DNA from 3 places in the Tatumella sp. UBA2305 genome. Region 1 is predicted to be linked to each of the others. Evidence: riboswitches for the same ligand, from Rfam matches in the RefSeq annotation. Region 1 holds a riboswitch; each other region holds the start of a gene.

Region 1 (7,827 bases):
CTGAAGATGCTGTCCGCGATATGCTGGCAGGTAATGCTTTTGGCGATGCAGGTCACCGCATAGTGATTGAAGAGTTCCTTGACGGCGAAGAAGCCAGTTTCATTGTGATGGTCGATGGTGAGCATGTACTGCCTATGGCCACCAGCCAGGACCATAAACGTGTCGGTGATGCTGATACCGGCCCTAATACCGGAGGCATGGGGGCATATTCTCCGGCCCCTGTGGTCACCGATGAAGTCCACCAGCGGGTCATGGACCAGGTGATTTGGCCAACTGTCCGTGGAATGGCAGCCGAAGGAAATGTTTACACCGGCTTCCTGTATGCAGGGCTGATGATTGATGCTGCCGGTCAGCCAAAGGTTATCGAATTTAACTGTCGTTTCGGTGATCCGGAAACCCAGCCCATCATGATGCGTATGCAGTCTGATCTGGTGACATTATGTCTGGCGGCCTGCGAAGGTCAGCTGGATCAGCAGGAATCCTTATGGGACCCACGCCCGGCACTGGGTGTAGTCATCGCTGCTGGCGGCTATCCTGACCAATACCGTAAAGGTGATGTGATTTCCGGTCTGGAAGCGGCAGCAACATCGGAACCCGATGGAAAAGTATTCCATGCAGGCACTGCCTTACAAGGTGACGACGTCGTAACAAGCGGCGGGCGGGTACTTTGTGTCACTGCACTCGGTGCTGACGTCGCAGAAGCACAGAAAAATGCTTATGTGCTGGCAAAAGCTATCTCATGGCAAGGGAGCTTCTACCGTAATGATATTGGCTACAGAGCCATTAATCGTTCAAAATAATTAAGGTGCCTCACGTCATAACAGAGCAGGCTTCGGCCTGCTTTTTTTATTAGTGTACCGCACTCCTACGGCTACAAGTCTTCGGCTGTCGGCTGGTTATGACATAAATTATCAGGTGTGGCTTTCAGTAATTGCGTACCCTGCGGGCCCTGTATCCACGAGATATACAGCGGGGCAGTCCCTGACTCACTCCGGCGAATCACCCGCAATGCTTCTGCCCCCAGTTCTGCCTGAACCTGTTGGTGATCACAGGTCATGACCGTGTTTCTTTGCTGCCATATCCCCTGTTGCAGACGTATTTTTCCTGCCTGCAATGCGTTACTGATACCCAGTATCCTGCCAGCATCAAACTGGTAAAGCTCAATCGCTTGCTGGCTGACAGGTTCACGGTGCTTTTCCAACTGACGTTGCATAAAGCTGACATTACCCTGGTAATCAAATCTCAGTGTCACATCGTTTGACGTGGCGCCACTGAGATGTCGGCTGACTGAAGAGAGTTTGCCATTATGCCAGTGATATTCCGACTCTTCTGTCACCTTCTGATCGAATGGGGTATACAGAACACGTATCGTGACATCATCAGAATCGGTATTTTTGCGCCATAAACGTACGACGCCCCGATCGGCAAGATAACCTGAGGCACTGAACGGCGGATATTTTTGAGAGGAACTACAGCCTGCCAGCAGCAAACAGACCAGGCTAATAACACTTTTCCGTCCGGTGAAATACATATTCTCTCCTTCATAATCATGACAACCGGTCAGAACAACGAATGAGACAATTATACAAAGGAATTCAGCTAACAGGGATGGGACGGAAGATGAAGATAATAAACAGAAGGGGCAGTAATTTGCCCCTTCTGTTAACTAAACGTTTCGCACCCGAGGGGCAACGCTTATTTAACGGCGTCTTTCAGAGCTTTACCGGAAACGAACGCAGGAACGTTTGCTGCTGCAATTTTGATTTCTTTACCGGTCTGCGGATTGCGGCCAGTACGTTCTGCACGGTGGTTAACTTTAAAAGTACCGAAACCAACCAGCTGAACTGCATCACCTTCTTTCAGAGACTCAGTAATCGCAGCCAGAGTAGATTCCAGTGCAGTTTTAGCCTGGGTTTTAGACAGGTCCGCTTTTTCTGCGATCACATCAATCAGTTGAGTCTTGTTCATAAGTTATCCTTAAAGTGTATTTATCGCCTGCTAAGCAACGAATGCGAGTGAAAAGCCAAATGTTCCGACACCCTTCAGCCTGCACACACCGATAGCCACAATTTTTAGCCCCCCAAATGTAGACCAGACAGGGGGCCGATGTGAAGCCTTCTGATATGCTAAATCAGGCCTGAAATCACGTTTTATCGTCTTACTGGTTAAAACTTATACCGATATTGCTAATTCCGGCTTCCCGCAGGTCAGCACGCAGCCCTTTAATCAACTCCAGATCGCGTTCTTCACAGTCTGCCAGCAAGCGGAATATTTCCCATTGTAGGTCCCATTCGTCAATGACTGCCTGGTTCTCTCTGAGTTCTTCATCAGTCATCTCCCGGCCAGACTGAGTCATTTCCAGCATAGCAACGGTCGTAATAGATGTTTTACTCACTTCCACTGCGTAGGTCAAACTTTCACCACTTAACAGGGAGTGCAGTAAATCACTCAGTGCCACACAAGCATCAATGGCTGGATAGACACCATAAACATCGAAGGCTTCTCCGTCAGGAATAGCCTCTTCAAGTTTCTCAAGCTGAGAATCAAAATTAACTTTAGCACCCTTCACCACCAGTGTTTCCCAGACCAGATCAAGAATACGCCGATAGAGATATGGATCTGCAAATTCAGTCTGCTGACAAAATGCCTGATAGTTCGGATACATACGCTCACACAAACAGGCCATGAAGGTCACATGTTGCCAGCTTTCCAGTTTTTCCAGGCGAAGGTGGATGGGGTTACGTAACATGACAGATACTCATTATAAATTAGCTGGCAGAAGTGTAACGCAAAAGACGTCATTTCACAGCGTTATTGTGGTTCCAGCCAGCGCTGAAAGCCTTTGCGCTGTGAAGCAACAGCATCAGCAAGCCGGGTGGGCTCAGGCAAGCGATAGCCACGCAGGCATTGTTGAGTCCAGTAAAGTGCCATTTGAAGGCTGACCCGATGGCCGACAGAAATAAATAACGGATTACAACGCTGCTTACTGCGCAGTACCCAGCCAGCCTGCTGTTGCTGAAAGAGCAGAGGCTGGCTGGCACCGGCCTCTTCCGCCAACGGCAAATAGTCACCGCATAACCGGCTTTTAGCGACACCTATCGTCGGTACATCGGCCAACAGGCCAAAATGGCTGGCCACGCCTAATCCCCTGGGATGGGAGACACCATGTCCGTCAATAAACAGCAATTCAGGGCGATGTTCCAACTTCTGCCACGCAGCCTGTAAAGCAGGATATTCACGAAAGGAGAGAAAACCAGGAATATAGGGCAAGGTGACCGGAACCCGTGCAACACGATGTTCAACCATTTGCAGAGATGGCCAGCGTAACACCACCAGCGCAGCCCTCGCCACAGAGCCCTGCTGCTCAAAACCCACATCTCCCCCGCCGATAAATGACGGAGAGAAATCAGGGCTCAGCCCTTCACGGACAACTTCTGCTGCCCGTGAAAGTTGTTCAGCTTTAAGCGCCGCAACATCGATTGACATTATTTATGATATGCCGCAGAAAGGCGGTGAACAGCCTCAACAAAAGCACCGGCATGTTCCGGGGGGACATCCTGATGAATCCCGTGCCCCAGATTAAACACATGCCCGTTGCCCTGCCCAAAGCCTTCAAGGATGGTCGAGACTTCCTGCTCAATCCGCGCCGGCGGAGCATAGAGGATAGAAGGGTCCATATTGCCCTGTAAAGCCACCCGATGCCCAACCCGCTGACGGGCATTGGCGATATCGGTTGTCCAGTCCAGACCAATCGCATCACATCCGGTGTCTGCAATCTGTTCCAGCCACTGCCCGCCACCTTTAGTAAACAGAGTGACCGGAACCCGACGGCCTTCATTTTCATGCAGTAGACCATCAACAATCTTATGCATGTAATAGAGTGAGAAATTCCGGTAATCACGACCGGTTAAAACGCCACCCCAGGTATCAAACACCATGACTGACTGCGCCCCGGCACGGATTTGTGCATTCAGATACAGAATGACACTCTCTGCCAGCTTGTCCAGCAAGGCATGTAATGCTGAAGGATCGCTGTACATCATTTTTTTGATTTTAGTAAAAGCCTTACTGCTGCCACCTTCCACCATATAGGTAGCCAGCGTCCACGGGCTACCAGAGAAACCAATCAGCGGAACTTCACCCTGCAGATTTTTGCGGATAGTCCGTACAGCATTCATCACATAGCCCAGTTCCTGCTCCGGATCAGGGATGGGCAAATTTTTGACATCCTGTGCGCAGCTTATCGGAGAAGAAAAACGGGGCCCTTCTCCGGTTTCGAAATACAGCCCTAACCCCATAGCATCCGGAATTGTCAGGATGTCAGAGAACAGAATGGCTGCATCCAGAGGATAACGGCGTAAGGGTTGCAGAGTCACTTCACAGGCCAGTTCAGCATTCTTACACAGTGACATAAAATCACCCGCTTCTGCCCGGGTCTGCTTATATTCAGGCAAATAGCGACCTGCCTGACGCATCATCCATACCGGAGTCACATCCGTTGGCTGCCGCAGCAAGGCTCGCAGATAACGGTCGTTTTTTAATTCGCTCATAATAAGGCTCTCTCGAAATCAGGCGCGTATTATATACGCAAACCCGCACTTGTTCTAATTCTGCGCCTGTGCGGTAGCGTTGCTGTCACTGATGGTTATTCTTCATCCTGCCGGCATAATGCGACCGTGTCCTCAATCAGTCTCCGGGCAATCGTGCCCGGAGGCGGAAGCTTCGGTAATTCATCGTAACGATACCAGCCAGCATCCAGCAGTTCTTTAGGGTCGATATTGATCTCTCCACTCTCATAATCCGCCAGAAAAGCCATCATCAGCGATTGAGGAAACGGCCAGGGTTGTGAAGCAACATAACGCAGATTTTTGATTTTTATGTTGCTCTCTTCCATAACTTCACGGGCAACCGTCTGCTCCAGCGTCTCTCCGACCTCGGTAAATCCGGCTAATGCCGTGTAAATTCCGTTACGGTGTCTGACATGCTGCGCCAGTAATAACTGGTCTCCACGGCGGATAACAACAATAATACAGGGAGCTATCTGTGGATAATAACGCTCGTGGCAATGCGCGCACAGGCAGGCAAACTCTGTCCTGCTGCGTTGCATCTCTTTTCCGCAATAGCCGCAATAACGATGTGAACGATAAAACTCCGCCAACTGAACCCCTCTTCCGGCCATTCTGAATAACCCACCATCACCCTGGAGGAGCTGGCGCAGCGAAGCCATATCCTGAGGCCTTGAGTCATCCACCAGCCAGACGGTTTCGCCCTGCCATTCACCTATTATCTGTCCGCGTGCTCCCGTAAGAGAGAACGCTTCAGCACTACCATGGGGTAATTCTCCCGCAGGTAACCAAAGTTTATTTAACTGACTGACCACCCACCAGCCGCTGTCTGAAGCGGCTATTTCACGTTCCATCAATCATCACCTTATTATTTTTCTGATGCATCACGACGAAGCTGTTAATCCCATAGTACCACCCGCCTGACTAATGTCAGCGTCTGGCCGGAAAATGCAGCCATTCAAAACCAACCCGACAAACACCAGGGGCTTGTGCTTCACTCTGAACCCCACTATGCTGAGAGGCGGTGACTTATCACCCGCAGCTGTATGAACTGAAAATTCTGCAGCCAGTTTATCTTGTCGGAGTGCCCTTCGGGGCTGAGACCGTTAATTCGGGATCCGCGGAACCTGATCAGGTTAGTACCTGCGAAGGGAACAAGAGTACAGTTCAGCCTGAGTGTGCCTGCCGGCATACCTGTCTGTCACTCCATCCGAACTCCGGACAAGCGTATTTCTTTGATTACAGGAAATAGAGCTATGTCTGAAAAATTATCCCGTCGTGAAAAACGCGAGCAAGCCCGCAACTTCATCAATTCACTCAGCAGTCAGTCGTTTCCGGCCTCACGTCGTCGCTGGCTAACCGGATCACGCCCTGATATCCGCGTCCCTGTACGTGAGATACAACTCACCCCGACCCGTATTGGCGGAACCACTGAAAACCCGGTATTCGAGGAAAATGAAGCGATCCCGGTATATGACACTTCAGGTCCGTTTGGTGATGAAACCGCAGTCCCGGATATTCATCGTGGCATTCCACGAATTCGCCAGGCATGGATTGAGCAACGTCAGGATTCGGCAGATATTCCGGCCACCAGCTCGGCCTATACCCGCGAACGTCTGGCTGATGAAACGCTCGACGACCTGCGTTTCAGGTATTTACCGCAGCCACGTAAAGCACAGGCAGGATGCTGTGTCACCCAGTTACATTATGCCCGTCAGGGAATCATTACCCCGGAAATGGAGTTTATTGCCCTGCGTGAAAATATGGGGAGAGAAAAAATTTCCGGTGAAGTATTACTTCAGCAGCATCCGGGAAAACATTTTTTTGATCCCCTCCCGGCGACTATCACTGCCGAGTTTGTGCGCCAGGAAGTCGCTGCTGGTCGGGCCATTATCCCGGCCAATATCAACCATCCGGAATCTGAACCGATGATTATCGGCCGTAATTTTCTGGTAAAAATCAATGCCAACATCGGTAACTCTGCCGTCACTTCATCCATAGAGGAAGAGGTGGAAAAACTGGTCTGGGCTGCCCGTTGGGGGGCTGATACTCTGATGGATCTCTCTACCGGGCGAAATATTCATGAAACCCGCGAGTGGATCCTGCGTAACAGCCCGATCCCGGTGGGTACAGTACCGGTCTATCAGGCTCTGGAAAAAGTTAACGGGATCGCTGAAGATCTTAACTGGCCGATCTTCCGGGATACCCTGCTGGAGCAGGCTGAACAGGGCGTCGATTACTTCACCATCCATGCCGGTGTCCTGTTGCGCTATGTCCCGATGACTGCAAAACGTCTGACAGGGATAGTTTCCCGTGGTGGATCGATTATGGCGAAATGGTGCCTTTCGCATCATCAGGAAAACTTCCTTTATCGCCACTTCCGGGAAATTTGTGAAATTTGTGCCAGCTACGACATTTCTCTGTCATTAGGTGACGGGCTTCGTCCGGGGTCTATTCAGGACGCGAATGATGAAGCACAATTTGCTGAACTACATACCCTGGGGGAACTGACCAAAATAGCCTGGGAATATGATGTTCAGGTAATGATTGAAGGCCCGGGCCACGTCCCTATGCATATGATCCAGCGGAATATGGCTGAGCAGTTGGAGCATTGTCATGAAGCTCCATTTTACACCCTGGGTCCGCTGACCACGGATATCGCCCCGGGTTATGATCACTTTACCTCCGGCATCGGTGCCGCAATGATAGGTTGGTTTGGATGTGCCATGTTGTGCTATGTCACCCCGAAAGAGCACCTCGGTCTGCCAGATAAAGAAGATGTTAAACAGGGATTGATCGCTTACAAAATCGCAGCTCATGCTGCTGACCTCGCTAAGGGACATCCCGGCGCACAAATCCGCGACAATGCCATGTCTAAGGCCCGTTTCGAATTTCGCTGGGAAGATCAGTTTAATCTGGCTCTTGACCCGGAAACTGCCCGTAACTATCACGACCAGACCCTGCCACAGGAATCCGGCAAAGTCGCCCACTTCTGTTCTATGTGCGGGCCAAAATTCTGCTCAATGAAGATTAGCCAGGAAGTTCGCGATTTTGCCAGCAAAAACCCGCAACCGTCGGTGGTGATAGATGAAGGTATGCTGGAGATGTCTCAGCGTTTCCGCGACAGCGGTAGTGAAATTTATCAGCAGGTAGTGGCGGATGCGGAGGCGAAATAATGACGCAGAAATTTCCGCCGGTACCACTGCGCTGCGGGTTATACGCCGTAGTAGATAGTGTTGAATGGATAACCCGGCTGCTGGAT
Region 2 (7,827 bases), on a different contig from region 1:
ACTGATTGGCAGTGGAAAAATTGGTTTATATCCGGCATGGGGGGCAGGGCTGGCAGGGTGTCTGCTGGGTGACTGGCTTTCATTTTATATTGGCTGGCGTTTCCAGGGTCCTTTACACCGTTGGAAATATTTACAAAAACATCGCAGTTTACTGGACAAAACTGAGCATGCGCTGAATGAACACAGTGTGGCAACAATTCTGATTGGCCGCTTTGTAGGACCGACCCGCCCATTGATTCCTCTGCTGGCAGGTATGCTGGAACTACCCGTGAAGAAGTTTCTGCCGCCGAACATTATTGGCTGTATTTTGTGGCCACCCGTCTATCTGTTACCCGGCATTCTGGCAGGGGTAGTGATTGACGCGCCACATAATGCACAATCCAGCCTGTTTAAGTGGCTGTTACTGGCAGAAGCCGTGGCTCTGTGGCTGGCTGTCTGGACCGGATGGCGTTGGTTACGCGGCACCAAAAAGCAGGACTGGGCCAGCAAGCTGTTGCCGGCTGCCCGTCTGCGTTGGCTCGCGCCGTTACTGATTATTCTGGCCATTGCCGGGCTGGTGGGTTTACAGTTTGATCCGATGATGCCGCACTTTCGTCAGCTGTTATGGCGGGTATTTATCGCCTGACGACTTCGGATGATGCCAGTCAGCTCTGCATCCGCCACCTCTCCGTTTAGTAATGTCTGGCTCTCTCCCTGCCAGACAATGTGACCGTCGTTAACCAGTAGTGTTTGTCCGGCAATTTGCCGGACGTCTTCCAGATTATGTGTCACCATCAGCAAGGTAATGTTGTGCGCGGTACAGAGTTGATCAGTCAGTATCAGCATTTCCTGGCGCAGTACCGGATCCAGTGCCGAAAAGGGCTCATCCAGCAATAACACCGGTTGCTGGCGTAACAGGCAGCGAGCCAGTGCGACTCTTTGGCGCTGGCCTCCTGATAATTGCCCGGGCAACCTGTCGAGCAGTCCCTGCAATCCCACACTGGCGGCAATATCGGTTACCTGTTGCTGCTGCTGTCCATTGAGTCTGAGTCCCGGATGCAAACCAAGTCCAAGGTTCTGTCTGGCGGTCAGATGAGCAAACAGGTTATTTTCCTGAAACAGCATGGAGACCGGGCGTCCGGAGGGTGGCAACCGGGTGCAGTTTTTTCCGTCGATCCATAACTCACCGCCACTCAGAGGCAGGAATCCGGCTATCATACTGAGCAGGGTACTTTTACCTGCCCCGCTGGGGCCAAGAATGGCGACCCGTTGACCCCGCGCTACCTGCAATGAGAAGCACATTGTCTGTGACTGATAGTGGTAGGTCAGATCATTCAGTGTCAGCATGAGTTCCTGTAATTTTTTCAATCAGAGTGAACAATATAAAACACACCAGCAGCAGCAGCAGGGCACTGACTGCCGCCTGTTGCCCACGATAGGCACCTATCTGTTGGTACAGGTAAAACGGGAGTGTCCGAAAATCATCACTCCCAAACAAAGAGATCACCCCAAAATCACCCACCGATAAGACACAGGCAAAGGCCAATGCCTGGGCCAGAGGTCGTTTCAGCGCCCGTTCTTCAACCAGCCGTAATCTTTGCCAGCCATGAATTCCCAGTGAAAGACAGAGCTGGTTGTAGTGCCCGGCAATGTCACGCATTGGTGTATCCAGAACTTTGAGGGCATAGGGCATGGCGATCAGTGCATTGACCAGTACTATAATATTTTCCGGCGAATCAGGGACACCGCTGGTGCTGTTGTAAAACATGAAAATTCCACTGGCCAGTACAATTCCGGGCATTGCCAGGATCAGCATACCGCTGGTATCCAGCAATTGTGCTGGCAGCAGTGCTCCGCGCAGCCGAAATTCACGGCTGCTCCACAGTAACATCATGGTCAGAATCACCGACAGTATTCCGGCGCGTAATGCAATACTCACCGAGTTCCAGGTCGCTTTCCAGAGTTCAGGCTGACGCAATGTGGTGAACAGATCAGTATTCAGGCCGTTAATGATCACCGCCAGTACGGGGGGAATAAGTAATAGCAGGGTCAGAAGGATTACCAGACTATCGAAAATTCTGGGGCGCCAGCGATAATCCGGTGAGCGCCAGTGGTTGATCAGTGGGCTGTTACCGGTCAGTGGTGTATTCAGCCGAAGGCTGAGTAAGACCAGTAACAGACAAAAAACCAACTGCACCAGGGCCAGTACAGCGGCTTTTGCCGGGTCAAAATCGTAACTGAGCGCCTGAAAGATGGCCAGTTCCAGAGTTGTTGCCCGTGGTCCGCCCCCCAGGGCTAATACGATGGCAAAACTGGCGAAGCAGAGCATAAAAATCAGAGCCGCTACCGGCAGCAACTGACGTTTCAGCCACGGCCACTCCAGCCAACGGAACAGATAAAATCCCTGCATATTGAGTTGTGCCGCCAACTGCCGTTGTTCGGCAGGGATTTGCTCTAAAGACTGTAGTAACAAGCGGGCTGCCAGCGGCAGGTTAAAAAAGACATGGGCCAGCAAAATCCCCGGCAGGCCGTAGACCGAAAAGCGGTAGTGAACCCCGACAAGAGCGGCCAGGCTGGCCAGCCAGCCATCTCTGCCATAGATACTCAGCAGGCCAAACACCGCCACCAGCACCGGCAACACCAGTGTCATTGCGCACAAGCGGAGTAGCAGGTTACGACCTGGAAAACGGCGACGGTACAGTGCCCGGGCGACGAGGATCGCCGGAAATACGGAGAGCAAGGTGGATAATGCTGCCTGCTCAAAGGAAAAGGCGATGACATGCCACAGATAAGGATCGCTCAGCCAGCGATATCCATGAGTTAGCGGAGCATTCCATAGTAGGCTGACGAAAGCCAGCAGTGCAATACCACAGGTTACCAGGGCTGCCAGTAACCCCGGGATTAACCAGCGCGGCATTATTGGCTGACTGCGTTCTGCCATGCACTTATCCATGCTTCACGGTGTGCCGCGACTTCTTCAGGCGTAAACTGCAGGGCAGTTTTCGGGATGCTCAGTTGCTGATAGCCTTCCGGCAGTGTGGTTTTAATCACAGGATACATCCAGTTTCCGGTAGGCAACGTTTGCTGGAACGCCGGACTGGTCACAAACTGCATAAACTGTTTTGCCAGCGCAGGGTGTGGGCTGTTTGCCAGTCGGGCTGCTACCTCCACCTGCATATAGTTACCTTCCGAAAAACTGGCGGCAGCGTAATCAGCATTATGTTCTTCAATAATATGATAGGCCGGTGAGGTGGTATAACTGAGTACCAGGTCGCTTTCTCCTTTCAGGAACAGGCTATAAGCTTCGCTCCAGCCGCGGGTCACCGTGACTGTTTTAGATGCCAGCTTCTGCCAGGCTGCCGGAGCCTGCTCCCCGTAAACTTTTTGCATCCACAGCAGTAAGCCTAACCCCGGGGTGCTGGTCCGTGGATCTTCATAGATGACGCGCCATTTCTCAGGGCTTTCAACCAGTTGTTTCAGGCTGGTGGGAGGGTTTTTCAGCAGCTTCTTGTTATATACAAACGCAAAATAGCCATAGTCATAAGGGACAAAGGTCGTGTTATTCCAGCCCCCGGGGACGATGATATGACTGTAATCGACGGGGGTGGGAGCGAACAACCCGGTTTTTTGTGCGGCGTCCAGCAGGTTATTGTCCAGCCCGACCACAACATCTGCTTTACTGCGTTTTCCTTCCATTCTCAGACGATTTAGCAAAGCGACACCATCGCCGAGAGATACATACTTCAGGGTACAGTGACAGTTCGCTTCGAAGGCTTTTTTAATCGCCGGTCCGGGGCCCCAGTCAGACGAGAAAGAGTCGTAAGTGTAAACGGTCAATTCCGGTTTAGCAGCCAGAACCGGCGCAGAGACAAGTAATAATACAGGCAGAACTTTTTTAAACACTTTGCGCTCCTTGAGGCGGGAATTTTTTTGCGCAAAGGATCTGAGTGAGTCAGTCTCAAATCCCTACGCCGGTGTTAACCGGATCAGGTTCTACGGGTATATCTCAGCACCAGTGGGCACCCCGTTGAGAACAACTTATTCTAGTCAATTAGTGCCTGCGGTGAAAGTCTCAAAGTTCCGGAGGAACAAACCAGGCCGATTTAAAGTCAAACCAGCCCAGAGAGTTCATCCGGATTCCACGCATGCTTCTCTGCCCCTGTAATGTCAGCCAGTGATGGAACAGGGGCAGCAGACGATGGTGGTTATGCAGTTTCCGGTACCACTGTTCAGTATTGAACTTTTTCTGATGCCAGAGTGGCAGTGACAGGGTGAGTTGATCCCCCAGACAGTGATGGAATAATGGTATTTCGCAGATTTGAGCAAATACCGACCAATCCAGCGGTGCGGTAAAGTTGCAACTTCCCAGCCACAAATCGGCACTGGCATCGCCGTTAAACCATTGCTGATAGCTGACCTCTTTGCTGATTAACCGGATACCATGGCTGGCGAGCAGGGGAGTGACAATTTTCACAATGGCCAGATGTTCAATATGTGAACCGTACCAGCAGAGTGTCAGTTGGGTGAGACTTGCTGGTTTTTCTGTCAGAGATTCATAGTGGGTATGTCGCCACTCCGGTAGCATACCCCGTGCCGGAGACCAGAAGCGTTGGTGTACTGAGGCGGCCTGTTGCAATAAAATTTCCGGATTTAACAGATTACTCAGCCAGCGTCGTACTGCTGAGCGCTGAGCAACTGCTGAGCGCTCATCGAACAGCATAAAATAGCAACCTTCTTCCAGCTTTCTTTCTCCGGCGGTTTGCTGACTCCCGTTTCCCTGTAATGTCAGGCCCCGATAAACAAGGTCTTCACTGATTTCAGGTAACACCCAGATAGTGACATTATCGATGAGCGGTCGATAGCCAAAGTAATCGTCGAAAGCTTCTATCCGCAGTTGGCTTTTCTGATTTTCCACCACATAGTAGGGACCCGTACCACTGGGTTTAGAGGAAAAATCAGGCATGGTTTGCCATTCAGCGGGGAGTATCAGAGCGGCAACGCTACCCAGCAGCCAGGGCAGCCATTCATCGGCAGAAGTCAGATGGATATCAACTATCCAGGCTGCCGGTGAGTCGATACTTTTCAGATGGCAAAATAATGGATGACAGGTTAAACGTTGCAGACTGGTAATAATGTCGGTGACATTCAGTTCCCGGCCGTGATGAAAATGAACCGCCGGGCGGATATAAAAACGCCAGTGTAAGGGTGATAACTGTTGCCAGTGATGGGCAATATCGGGGACGGCTTCGCCGGAACGTTCATCCACACGAAGCAGCCCGTTAAATATTTGTCGGGCGATGTGAGTTTCACTGCGCCGTAATGGTGACCCCGGAAGTAAACTGAGTAGGGGACGGTAGTAGGGGACCCGCAGAATATGCCGTCCCTGACGGAAACTGCGGCCCAGTCTGGCCAGTATCATCTGCTTTACCCGTGACTTAACTCCCGTCAGTTGCAGTAACTGCTCCGTCTGGTCTTGTTCCAGCAATGCCTCTGCTTGTTGTTGACGGAGCTCACCGGCGGTTATCTGAAAGTACAGCGCTGAACGTTTGCCTCTGCCGGAATGACTCTCCCAGCGCAGCCACTGCTGCTGTTGCATTCGATTTAGCAGGTTACGGATATGCCTGGCTGAACAATGGAGTTGTTCCGCCAACTGAGCCAGCGTGGTTTGCTGATCCTTCCCCTGGTTCAGTTCCCATAATCGGATAAATTGCTCTTTCAGTCGCTTGGTTGTCATAAAAGAGGAACTCTTTTTTTAAACTGCTCAATATTAATTTCCTTATATTAAGAGCAGACTTCAGGTGAACGGAAGACCGCGATGCTGTTTCTGTGCTCCCCGTCTTTTGTTCATCTTTCTCAAAAAATTTGCGACATTTCGGGTGTTAATTGCTCTGCCGGCAGACAATCTCTGCCGGCTTTTCCCTGTTTGTTATATGATCTAACTATCGTTACCTCTGGATGCGGATGTATTTTTATGCAAAGCCCTGAGCTTCAGCCTGCAAAAGGCAACAGCGTATTTGTGTTTTTTATGCTGGTCACCTTTATCGTGAGTATTGCCGGCGCACTGCAGGCACCAACACTGAGCCTGTTCCTCAGTAAAGAATTGCATGCAGCACCTTTTAAGGTCGGATTGTTCTTTACCGTGAATGCCATTACCGGAATTCTGGTCAGTTTCCTGCTGGCTAAACGTTCGGATAAGAAAGGAGACCGCCGAAATTTACTGATGCTTTGCTGTCTGATGGCCATTGGTAATGCGATAGTTTTTGCGTTTACCCGCAGTTACTGGCTGCTGATCAGCCTGGGATTATTGCTGTCAGCGTTTTCGACCGTGGTAATGCCTCAGATTTTTGCGTTGGCCAGGGAATACGCCGACTATACCTCGCGGGAAGTCGTGATGTTCAGCTCACTGATGAGGGCACAGATGTCGCTGGCCTGGGTTATCGGTCCTCCTCTTTCGTTTGCACTGGCGCTGAACTGGGGGTTTATAACCCTCTATCTGGTCGCTGCATCGTTGTTTCTGATTGCATTATGTTTTATCCGGCTTAGCCTGCCTTCGGTACCGAAGATTTTTCCGGAGGCTGATATTGCCCGCAGTACCGTTTCTGGCTGGAAAATCCCGGGAGTTCGCCGGTTATTTATTGCTTCGGTGCTGATGTGGACCTGCAATATTATGTACATCATTGATATGCCGCTCTATATCAGCAGCACACTAGGCATGCAGGAAAAGGTCGCCGGGATCTTTATGGGGACTGCGGCAGGGCTGGAAATTCCTGTGATGCTATTGGCGGGTTTATTGGCGAAACGCATCGGTAAGCGTCCTCTGGTGCTGGCTGCGGTATTTGCCGGGGTGCTGTTTTATCCGGGCATGCTGTTGTTTCATTCATTCCACAGTATGCTGATGTTGCAGCTACTGAATGCCATATTTATCGGTATTGTCGCCGGGCTGGTGATGTTGTGGTTCCAGGATCTGATGCCGGGCCGGGCCGGAGTCGCGACCACGATGTTTACCAACTCGGTATCGACCGGGATGATTTTTGCCGGGTTATTGCAGGGAAGTGTCAGTGACTGGTGGGGGCATGAGGCCATCTACTGGCTGGCTTCGGGGCTGATACTGGTATCGTTGTTGTTGACCTGGCGGGTGAAAGAATCGGCGTAACCTGCCGGAAACGAAAACCCCCTCACAGGAGGGGGTATCGGCTAAAAATGGTGACTAACCTGCGTTTAACGCAGAAACACCGGCTGGCTGGTTTCGTAGGCCGAAATTGCCGCTTCGTGCTGTAACGTCAGGCCAATACTGTCCAGACCGTTAAGCATGCAGTGCCGGCGGAAACTGTCCAGAGTAAACGGATAATGTTTACCACCAGCGACCACTTCCAGTTTTTCCAGGTCGACCAGGAATTCGATTCCCGGCTGTTCTGCAACCAGACGGAACAGTTCATCTACTTCTTCTTCTTTCAGTTTTACCGGCAACAGCTGGTTGTTGAAGCTGTTTCCATAAAAAATATCAGCGAAGCTTGGGGCGATAACGGTACGAAATCCAAAATCAGTCAGTGCCCAGGGTGCATGTTCACGTGAAGAACCACAGCCGAAGTTCTCGCGTGCCAGCAGGATACTGGCGCCTTTGAATACCGGTTTGTTCAGGACAAAGTCAGGATTAGGCACTTTCCCGGCATCGTCCAGGAAACGCCAGTCATTAAATAAATGCTGACCGAATCCGGTACGGGTCACTTTCTGCAAGAATTGTTTTGGAATAATGGCATCAGTATCGACATTGGCTGCATCCAGAGGCGCAACAATCCCGGTATGTTGGGTAAATTTAGTGGCCATCAGAAGCTCCTTAATTCAGTTCAC
Region 3 (7,827 bases), on a different contig from region 1:
CTGTTGTTACGTAATCTGCCGGACGGAGCCACCACTCAGGCCCCGCATACTTCAGTAGTTCAGGCCTAAGTTTTGCTATTTAGAATCTGATCACAGTTATCCGTCATTACAGTGGTTAGAATTAGCACATTATAACGAAGGATAAAGATTCTCTGATTACCTCAGAATCCACCTCATTTGCCCGCCTGGCCCCCCTGGCGGGTTTTCTTTTTTCTGCATTTCTGCACTGCGGTCACCGGCCTTTTTATGCTATAAATTCGGTTAACTGGCTTGTTTTTTCAGGAACAGAGGAATGAAACTCAGTACTAAAGCCATGATCATGGTGAACGGAAAAAGTGCCGCCGTTGATCCGCTACGTCAGGCAGTTTATCGTCTGCGGAGTGAAGGACATCTGATTGACGTCCGTGTTACCTGGGAACATGGTGATATTAGCCGTTTTCTGGACGAAGCCTCTGCGATTGATGCCGATACGGTGATTGCTGCCGGGGGTGACGGTACCATCAACGAACTGACGACTGCACTGGCCAGCCTCCCCCTCCATGCCCGCCCGACGCTGGGAATATTACCACTTGGCACCGCCAATGATTTTGCCCGTTCCGCCGCCATTCCGGAGTCTCTGGAAGCCTCTCTGCGGCTGGCTTTGCAGGGTGAAGTGACGGCGGTTGATCTGGTGAGAGTGAACGGTCAGCGTTATTTTATCAACATGGCGACCGGCGGATTTGGCACCCGGATCACCACCGAAACCCCCGATAAGCTCAAAGCTGCCCTGGGGGGGATGTCTTATGTTGTCCATGGCTTATTACGGATGGATACGCTGCAACCTGACCGGTGCGAAATCATCAGCGATGATTTTAGCTGGCAGGGCGACGCTCTGGTTATTGGTATCGGTAACGCCCGTCAGGCTGGCGGTGGCCAGCAGTTGTGCCCGACGGCCCTGATTGATGACGGGATCCTCGATATCAGCATTGTCACTGCCGAACAGTGGCTACCCTCGCTGTTGCATAATCTGGCGGGTACTCCCGGCAATCCGGGCGTGATCACCGGCCGGTGTCATCAACTGGAGATCAAGGCCCGCCACAATATGACCTTTAACCTGGACGGAGAGCCGTTGCAGGGTAACCATTTTCGGTTCGAGCTGTTACCTAAAGCAGTGAATTGCCGGCTTCCGGAGCACTGCCCGCTACTCAGCGCTACCACCGCGCAGTTTACTGAGTGATTACCACCAGCGATAAAAATGATGTACCGGTCCGTTACCCTGCCCTGCCTGCAAGCTATCGGCCGCCGCAATGGCTCCGGAAAGCCACTGTTTAGCGGCTAACACGGTGGCTGCCCAGTCTGGATTGCGTGGTCGTAATGCGGCCAGTGCCGCCGACAGGGTGCAGCCGGTACCATGGGTATTACGGGTATCAATACGTGTCGTGGTAAAACGTTGTTGAACTCCCTGACTGACCAGCCAGTCAGGGCTTTCGTCACTCCGCAGGTGCCCACCTTTAATCAATACCGCCTGACAGCCGGTGTTCAGCAACTGCTTCGCCTGGTTCAACATTTCCTGTTCGCTGGTAGCTTCCCTGCATCCCAGCAGTGCAGCGGCTTCCGGCAGGTTCGGAGTGATCAACGACACTTCCGGCAACAGTGAGTCCCTGAGCAGAGCCACCGCCTGCGGATCCAGCAACGGATCGCCACTTTTCGCCAGCATTACCGTATCGAGAACCCGCCACGACACGGTCGTTTTCCGCAGTTCGTCCGCCAGCATCCGGATAATCTCTGCGTTATGCAGCATACCGAGTTTCAGGGTATCAATCCTGACATCGTCCAGCACGGCCCGGAGTTGCTGACGGACAAACTCTGCCGGCACCGGAAATACCGAACGAACACCACAGGTATTTTGCGCCACCAGTGCGGTAATCACACTGGTGCCGTAGGCTTCCAGCGCTGAAAATGTTTTGAGATCGGCCTGAATCCCGGCACCACCGCTGGGATCCGTTCCTGCGATAGTCAGTGCATTAATACGCAGCATCAGTCACCTCCTGGCACGTGCCGTGGCGTAATTGCCAGAGAGCATCAATCAACCTGACAGCAAAACTCCCGGGTCCTGCAGACCGGCGGGCAGCCTGTTCACCGGCCAGCGACATCAGTTGGCAGGCGGCAGCGACGTGGTGAATCCTGTCGCCCGGTAGCGCACTGTAAGCCGCGACCAGTGCCGAGAGACCACAACCCGTTCCGGTGACCGCAGTCATCATCGGTGATCCCCCCTGCACTCTGATAATCCGGTGACCATCCGTCACATAATCTGTCTTTCCGGAAACCACCACCAGGGTCCGGTAGTCTGCTGCCAGCCGGATAGCGGCATCCACGGCCCGTGATGAGTCCTCCAGGCTGTCTACTCCCCGGCCCCCCACTCCTTCCCCTGCCAACGCCAGTATTTCAGAAGCATTACCCCGTATCACCGCCGGTGAGGCATCCAGTAAACGACGGCAAAAATCGCTTCGTAACGGCAACACGCCCACGGCAACAGGGTCCAGAGTCCACGGAACTCCTGCTTCACTGGCCGCATTCACTGCTAACTGCATCGCTTCGCTGAGTTCCCGTGTTATGGTGCCGACATTAATCAGCAGAGCTCCCGCATGGCGGGCCATCACCGGAACTTCTTCCGGATCAATCACCATCGCGGGAGACGCACCGGCTGCCAGTAAAATATTCGCGGTCTGGGCCTGTACTACCAGGTTTGTCATGCAATGTACCAGCGGTGGGGACGCTGAGAACTGCTGCCAGGATGCAGCAGACTGACGGGCGGAAAAAACAGAAGTGACTTCAGACATTTCAACGCTCCTGACGGGCATCAGGAAACGGATACCACTATTCAGGTATCAGACTTCCCTCCGCCGGTATGATCCGGTTCAGGTTCAACGGGTATTTCTCAGCCGTAAAGGGCACCCCGAGTCATTGGATTTAAATTTTACGGTCATTATTGTTAACTAACCTTAACAACAGATAGTAATGTCAGACAGAAGCATTGTAAATGTCGGGAGATTGCCGGATTCCCTCCGGGGAGAGCTCTGGCCTGACAATATCAGACAGCGATGGATGGACATCATTGATGATTTAAAATTTATCAGGCCGCACTTTAGCCAGTTATTGCATCAGGCATGAACAAAATGCAGACAGTTTCCTCCCAAATCCTGTTGCGGACTTCTGCCCGTGTCAGTCTGACAATGTGGCTGATTTTAGCGCTGCCGCCCCCGTGTTATCTCTGTTATTATAGGGCTATCTGTATACAGGCTGACGGCAACATCAGTGTTGCTGCACTGCCATACCGGCTGGCCTGCCCCTGTTAATCGTCTGAGAGTAAATCCTGTGACCCAACCTTTTGCTTCCCTGTCGCTGCCTGCCGCGCAGCTCGAAAACCTTGCTGAACTTGGTTATACCACCATGACGCCAGTTCAGGCCGCAGCCCTGCCGGAAATCCTGCAAGGTCGCGATGTTCGTGCGCAGGCCAAAACTGGCAGCGGCAAGACTGCAGCGTTTGGTATCGGACTGTTGCTTAACATTGATGCATCACAGTTCACTCCTCAGGCGATGGTTCTGTGTCCGACCCGTGAACTGGCGGATCAGGTGACGAAAGAACTGCGCCGCCTGGCACGCTATATTCCAAACCTCAAAATTCTCACATTGTGTGGTGGCCAGCCCATGGGACAGCAACTGGCATCACTGGCTCATGCGCCGCATATTGTCGTCGGCACCCCGGGACGCATTCAGGAGCATTTGGGCAGAAAAACTCTGGATGCGGGGCAGATGAAAGTGCTGGTGCTGGATGAAGCTGACCGGATGCTGGATATGGGATTCAGTGAAGCTATCGAAGATGTTATCAGTTATCTGCCGGTACAACGCCAGACATTGCTGTTTTCTGCCACTTACCCTCAGGGAATCGAAAGCATCAGTGCGCGGGTACAACAGCAACCGGTGAGTATCACCACCGGTGAGGTCTCCGCATTACCGGATATTGAACAGCAGTTTTATGAAGCTACCCGCGGTGAAAAACTACCACTGCTACAGACGCTGCTAAGCCACCACCAGCCAGCCTCTTGTGTCGTGTTCTGTAATACCAAACGCGACTGTCAGGAAGTATATGATGCACTGACCGACTCCGGCATCAGCGTACTGGCTTTGCATGGTGATCTGGAGCAACGTGACCGGGATCAGGTGCTGGTTCGTTTTGCTAACCAGAGCTGCCGCGTACTGGTTGCTACTGATGTGGCAGCTCGTGGACTGGATATTAAAGAACTGGCTATGGTGGTTAACTACGAACTCTCTTTTGACCCGGAAGTCCATGTTCACCGTATTGGCCGTACCGCTCGTGCAGGTCAGAAGGGCCTGGCGGTCAGCCTGGTTGCCCCGTCTGAAATTCAGCGGGCAAACGCGCTTGAAGATTATATTAGCCTGAAGCCTCAATGGTTGCAGGCCAGCAGTTTATCCGCCTCCTCCGCCGCCCCGATGGAAGCGACAATGGTAACTTTGTGTATTGATGGCGGACGGAAAGCGAAAATCCGGCCAGGAGATATTCTGGGTGCACTGACCGGAGAGGCAGGGCTGAACGCCGATAATATCGGAAAAATAGATCTGTTTCCGATGCATGCCTATGTTGCACTCCGTAAAGCTGCGCTGAGCAAGACTTTTCGCCAGTTGCAACAGGTGAAGGTTAAAGGGAAAAATTGTAAAATCAGAGTGCTCAGGTAACCCGTGGCAGGAGGTCTTACTGAACAGGGCCTCCCGGAATGACAGTTTTCCGTCTTCCCGTTTACCTGCCGACGGCAGCGACCCTCTTTAAATGAAGTCGCGCGCCAAATACTGCCCTGTGGCTTATCAGCGGGTTGCGGTAATGTCTGTGTTTCCTTTTTCATTGCACCTTAACTTTCAACCGAAGTCATTGTTGGCTGTCACTGAGCTGTGCCGCGCTGGCCAGTGTCTGAAAGTCAGGCCAGTGGTAGTAACATTTCGATACGGGTAACTGTTGCATCGACTGCCCCGTGAACAGACGTAATTCACCCAAAGCGGCCAACGATTCCCCCGCATAGACCGTTGGCAAGGTAAGTGCCAGACTAGCTTCCGGCTGACCGGGAACCGGAGTCGGAATTCGATCATTGCCGGTCAGATAGTTACGTTTCAGCACTAAGAATTTTTCAGGGACGGCTCTGCGGCTGTTCCACCATTTGCCATCCAGCATATCAAAATGAAAACGAGTCCCTTCCGGGGATTCAGCTTCGAGCCGCTGCAAAGCTTCCGGCAGCAGCGCGCTCATTGCAGTGTTAAAACCACCTTTACTGTAACCATGCCCTGTAAGCAGGAGGGTAGCAGCCAGACGAACCCCGACCAGATTAGAATAGAGATCTTCCGGAGAGAATGCGGAAATACCCTCGGAAAATCCGGGAACCGATTCAAACCCATACCATTGCGCAATTTCGTGCCAGGCTGCAATTTCAAAGGCTATCCTCGCCGATATCCAAACCGCCAGCGTATAGGCAGTAGCGGGATCATCTGGTGGACGAAAAGCACTGAACACTATTTCCCGCTTTGCCAGCTCGTCCTCACCCGGTGAAATAGTAAATGCTTTTCCCAGTCCGGGGTAGAGCTGGCTGAATATCCAGAACGTCATATCTGCGCTGTCACGGATATGCGCAGTATCGATAAAACCGCCAAGCCTGGTGTAGATAATGCCGTTGTACTCCGGGTCAAGGCCCGTCAGTGCCAGCACTGCCCCCCAGTGGCTGTCGTTATAACTGTGCTGGCCAGTATTTTCGGCATCAATCACATTATTAATCCGGTACCCGGGCACAGGTATACCCGCCAACCGGGTTTTCAGATCATAACCAAATGCGCAGCATGGGCGCAGCCCCTCCGGAGGAGATAACGGCTTCACTACCGGCCAGGCTTCGCTGGCTTGTTGTTGCGGCTGATGAGAAAAATCGATACTGACAGGCACTACTGCTTCCGCCAACGTAACACAAAGTAACAGCGCCAGTAATAAAACACCCATCCCTGTTTTCAAAACGCCTCTCCTGCCTGAAAGTAAAATGCGCTGCTGCCTCTGCCGATGCCATAGTCCAGTCTGATATTCATCCCGGGTTTAAATTCAAAGCGATATCCGGCGCCGACAGTGGGTAACCAGCGTTCAGCTAAAGATGCCGAAAAACGCGGTGCCATTGTGCCGCTGCCAATCCAGCCGACAACGCCGTTCCTCCAGCTCAGCGCATGACGGTATTCCAGTTGCGCAGTAATCACATTCCTGTCCCGGTAACGTCCCGGGTAATACCCTCTGAAATGATTACTGTCCCCCAACATCGGCAGCATATTCCAGGGTACCTGCCCGCTGGTGAATGCACCGTTAATTTCAAAGGCAATCACCCGTTTATCATCCAGGGCATGATAAGCACTGAAATGGGCCGTCCAGGCATCAAATCCGGTATCACTTCCAGTCTGACGCCGGTAACGAATATACTGCAGGCTGGCATCTATTCCCCGATGCGGATTAGGCACAAAGTCACGACTGTCATAGCTCAGGCTGAACAGTGGGCCGCTACTGAATACTCCCTGCCCGTCAGCCTGCTGTTCCGGTCCTGGCTTGTGTTTATTCCGGATGCCACCGGCTTGCATATTATTCAGTGACCAGCCAGCGCCCAGATACGTGTCCGGAGCAATCTGACGTAAAACCTGAGGTATCACACTGATGTCCTGAGAAATATACCTTATCCGGTTTCGGTTCTGACGACCGGCTGCAAACCCCTTCCCCCAGTACCAGGTTGGGGTATGACTTAAGGTCGCTTCGATAAATAACCGCCAGCGATCATTGTCGTAGAAGCTGTAGTTGTTCAGATGTAATCCGGCAGCCCCGGTGCTACTGGCGTAGCCACTGAGCGTGACCGAGGAGTTCTGGCTGATATGATCATTAACATCCGGACGGTACAATCCGGCCACCACCATCCCCAGACCTATCCCCAGCTCGGGGGTATAAAAAGGGCCGGGTATCATTCCCCAGTCTATGCCGTGGCTTGAGTCAAACGTCCGGCTGGCTCCCAATGGAGTCAGCCAATGGTCAATTTGTTGACGTGAGGGCAAAACCTGCGCAGATGTCAACGATGACCACAGTGAACACCCCAACACCAATATTTTCGGTAACCGGCAATACATCAGAAACGATATTCCCCGGAGACGAAGAAACTGTTTCTCTCAGCAAATCCTATTTCGGTGGCGATATTAAAATGGCGGGTAATACTGTACTGGGCACCTATCAGAACATTCCACGGCGATTGCAGGCGCTGTTTCACATCAAAACGTCCGTTTCCGTTACGATTCGCCATCGCCATCAACTGTTTCAACGAAGCCGGCATCGTCAAATCATTAAGATTTCCCTTAAACTCCTGCTGAACATTCTGGTACATCGTTCCCATCCAGACGTTCAGTTTTCCCGGGGTCAGACCTATCCTGCGTATACCCGGTGTGTCAAAGCGGTAACCTATTCTCGGCGAGACAGTCAACGCATTGATGCTGCCATCGAGAATATCAAAGTGAGTCTGGGTATAGTTAAAATCGACCAGTCCATACCAGTTACCGACCCCTCCAGCCAGTACAGTCCCTATTCCATAGGTATTTCCCTTAAATTTCAGTTCAAAATTGAGGTTATCGAACTGACCGGCGTTGTGCATGCTGTGGACCACATTGGAAATCAGCTGGTCCAGAATATTGCCTTTAAAATCGGCGGGATCAGAATCTACCCCGATTGATGAAACCGAATGGCCGCGGGTCTTGCCCAAAATTCCATAGATATTCAAGAAT

What was found. A riboswitch is a leader RNA that binds a small molecule or an ion and turns the genes downstream of it on or off. The one in region 1 is predicted to bind thiamine pyrophosphate.
Region 2: it holds a riboswitch for thiamine pyrophosphate, as region 1 does, so the genes downstream of both, thiB (thiamine ABC transporter substrate binding subunit) here and thiC (phosphomethylpyrimidine synthase ThiC) in region 1, are expected to answer to the same signal.
Region 3: it holds a riboswitch for thiamine pyrophosphate, as region 1 does, so the genes downstream of both, thiM (hydroxyethylthiazole kinase) here and thiC (phosphomethylpyrimidine synthase ThiC) in region 1, are expected to answer to the same signal.

Annotation. Positions count from the first base shown of each region.
Region 1 is NZ_DDVT01000008.1:2,435-10,261, forward strand. Features, by position in the region: gene purD (phosphoribosylamine--glycine ligase) at 1-800, shown strand, start outside; gene B3Z23_RS03390 (DUF1481 domain-containing protein) at 872-1,531, opposite strand; gene hupA (nucleoid-associated protein HU-alpha) at 1,696-1,968, opposite strand; gene B3Z23_RS03400 (YjaG family protein) at 2,159-2,749, opposite strand; gene nfi (deoxyribonuclease V) at 2,812-3,480, opposite strand; gene hemE (uroporphyrinogen decarboxylase) at 3,486-4,550, opposite strand; gene nudC (NAD(+) diphosphatase) at 4,646-5,419, opposite strand; TPP riboswitch at 5,636-5,736, shown strand; gene thiC (phosphomethylpyrimidine synthase ThiC) at 5,822-7,741, shown strand; gene thiE (thiamine phosphate synthase) at 7,741-7,827, shown strand, end outside.
Region 2 is NZ_DDVT01000023.1:117,493-125,319, reverse strand. Features, by position in the region: gene B3Z23_RS16275 (DedA family protein) at 1-625, shown strand, start outside; gene thiQ (thiamine ABC transporter ATP-binding protein ThiQ) at 595-1,326, opposite strand; gene thiP (thiamine/thiamine pyrophosphate ABC transporter permease ThiP) at 1,310-2,920, opposite strand; gene thiB (thiamine ABC transporter substrate binding subunit) at 2,896-3,882, opposite strand; TPP riboswitch at 3,925-4,016, opposite strand; gene sgrR (HTH-type transcriptional regulator SgrR) at 4,052-5,713, opposite strand; gene B3Z23_RS16250 (MFS transporter) at 5,951-7,132, shown strand; gene leuD (3-isopropylmalate dehydratase small subunit) at 7,198-7,803, opposite strand; gene leuC (3-isopropylmalate dehydratase large subunit) at 7,814-7,827, opposite strand, start outside.
Region 3 is NZ_DDVT01000012.1:114,995-122,821, forward strand. Features, by position in the region: gene yegQ (tRNA 5-hydroxyuridine modification protein YegQ) at 1-69, shown strand, start outside; gene yegS (lipid kinase YegS) at 293-1,216, shown strand; gene thiD (bifunctional hydroxymethylpyrimidine kinase/phosphomethylpyrimidine kinase) at 1,217-2,017, opposite strand; gene thiM (hydroxyethylthiazole kinase) at 2,004-2,819, opposite strand; TPP riboswitch at 2,858-2,948, opposite strand; gene dbpA (ATP-dependent RNA helicase DbpA) at 3,355-4,734, shown strand; gene B3Z23_RS05575 (DUF4056 domain-containing protein) at 4,922-6,043, opposite strand; gene B3Z23_RS05580 (BamA/TamA family outer membrane protein) at 6,040-7,182, opposite strand; gene B3Z23_RS05585 (hypothetical protein) at 7,182-7,827, opposite strand, start outside.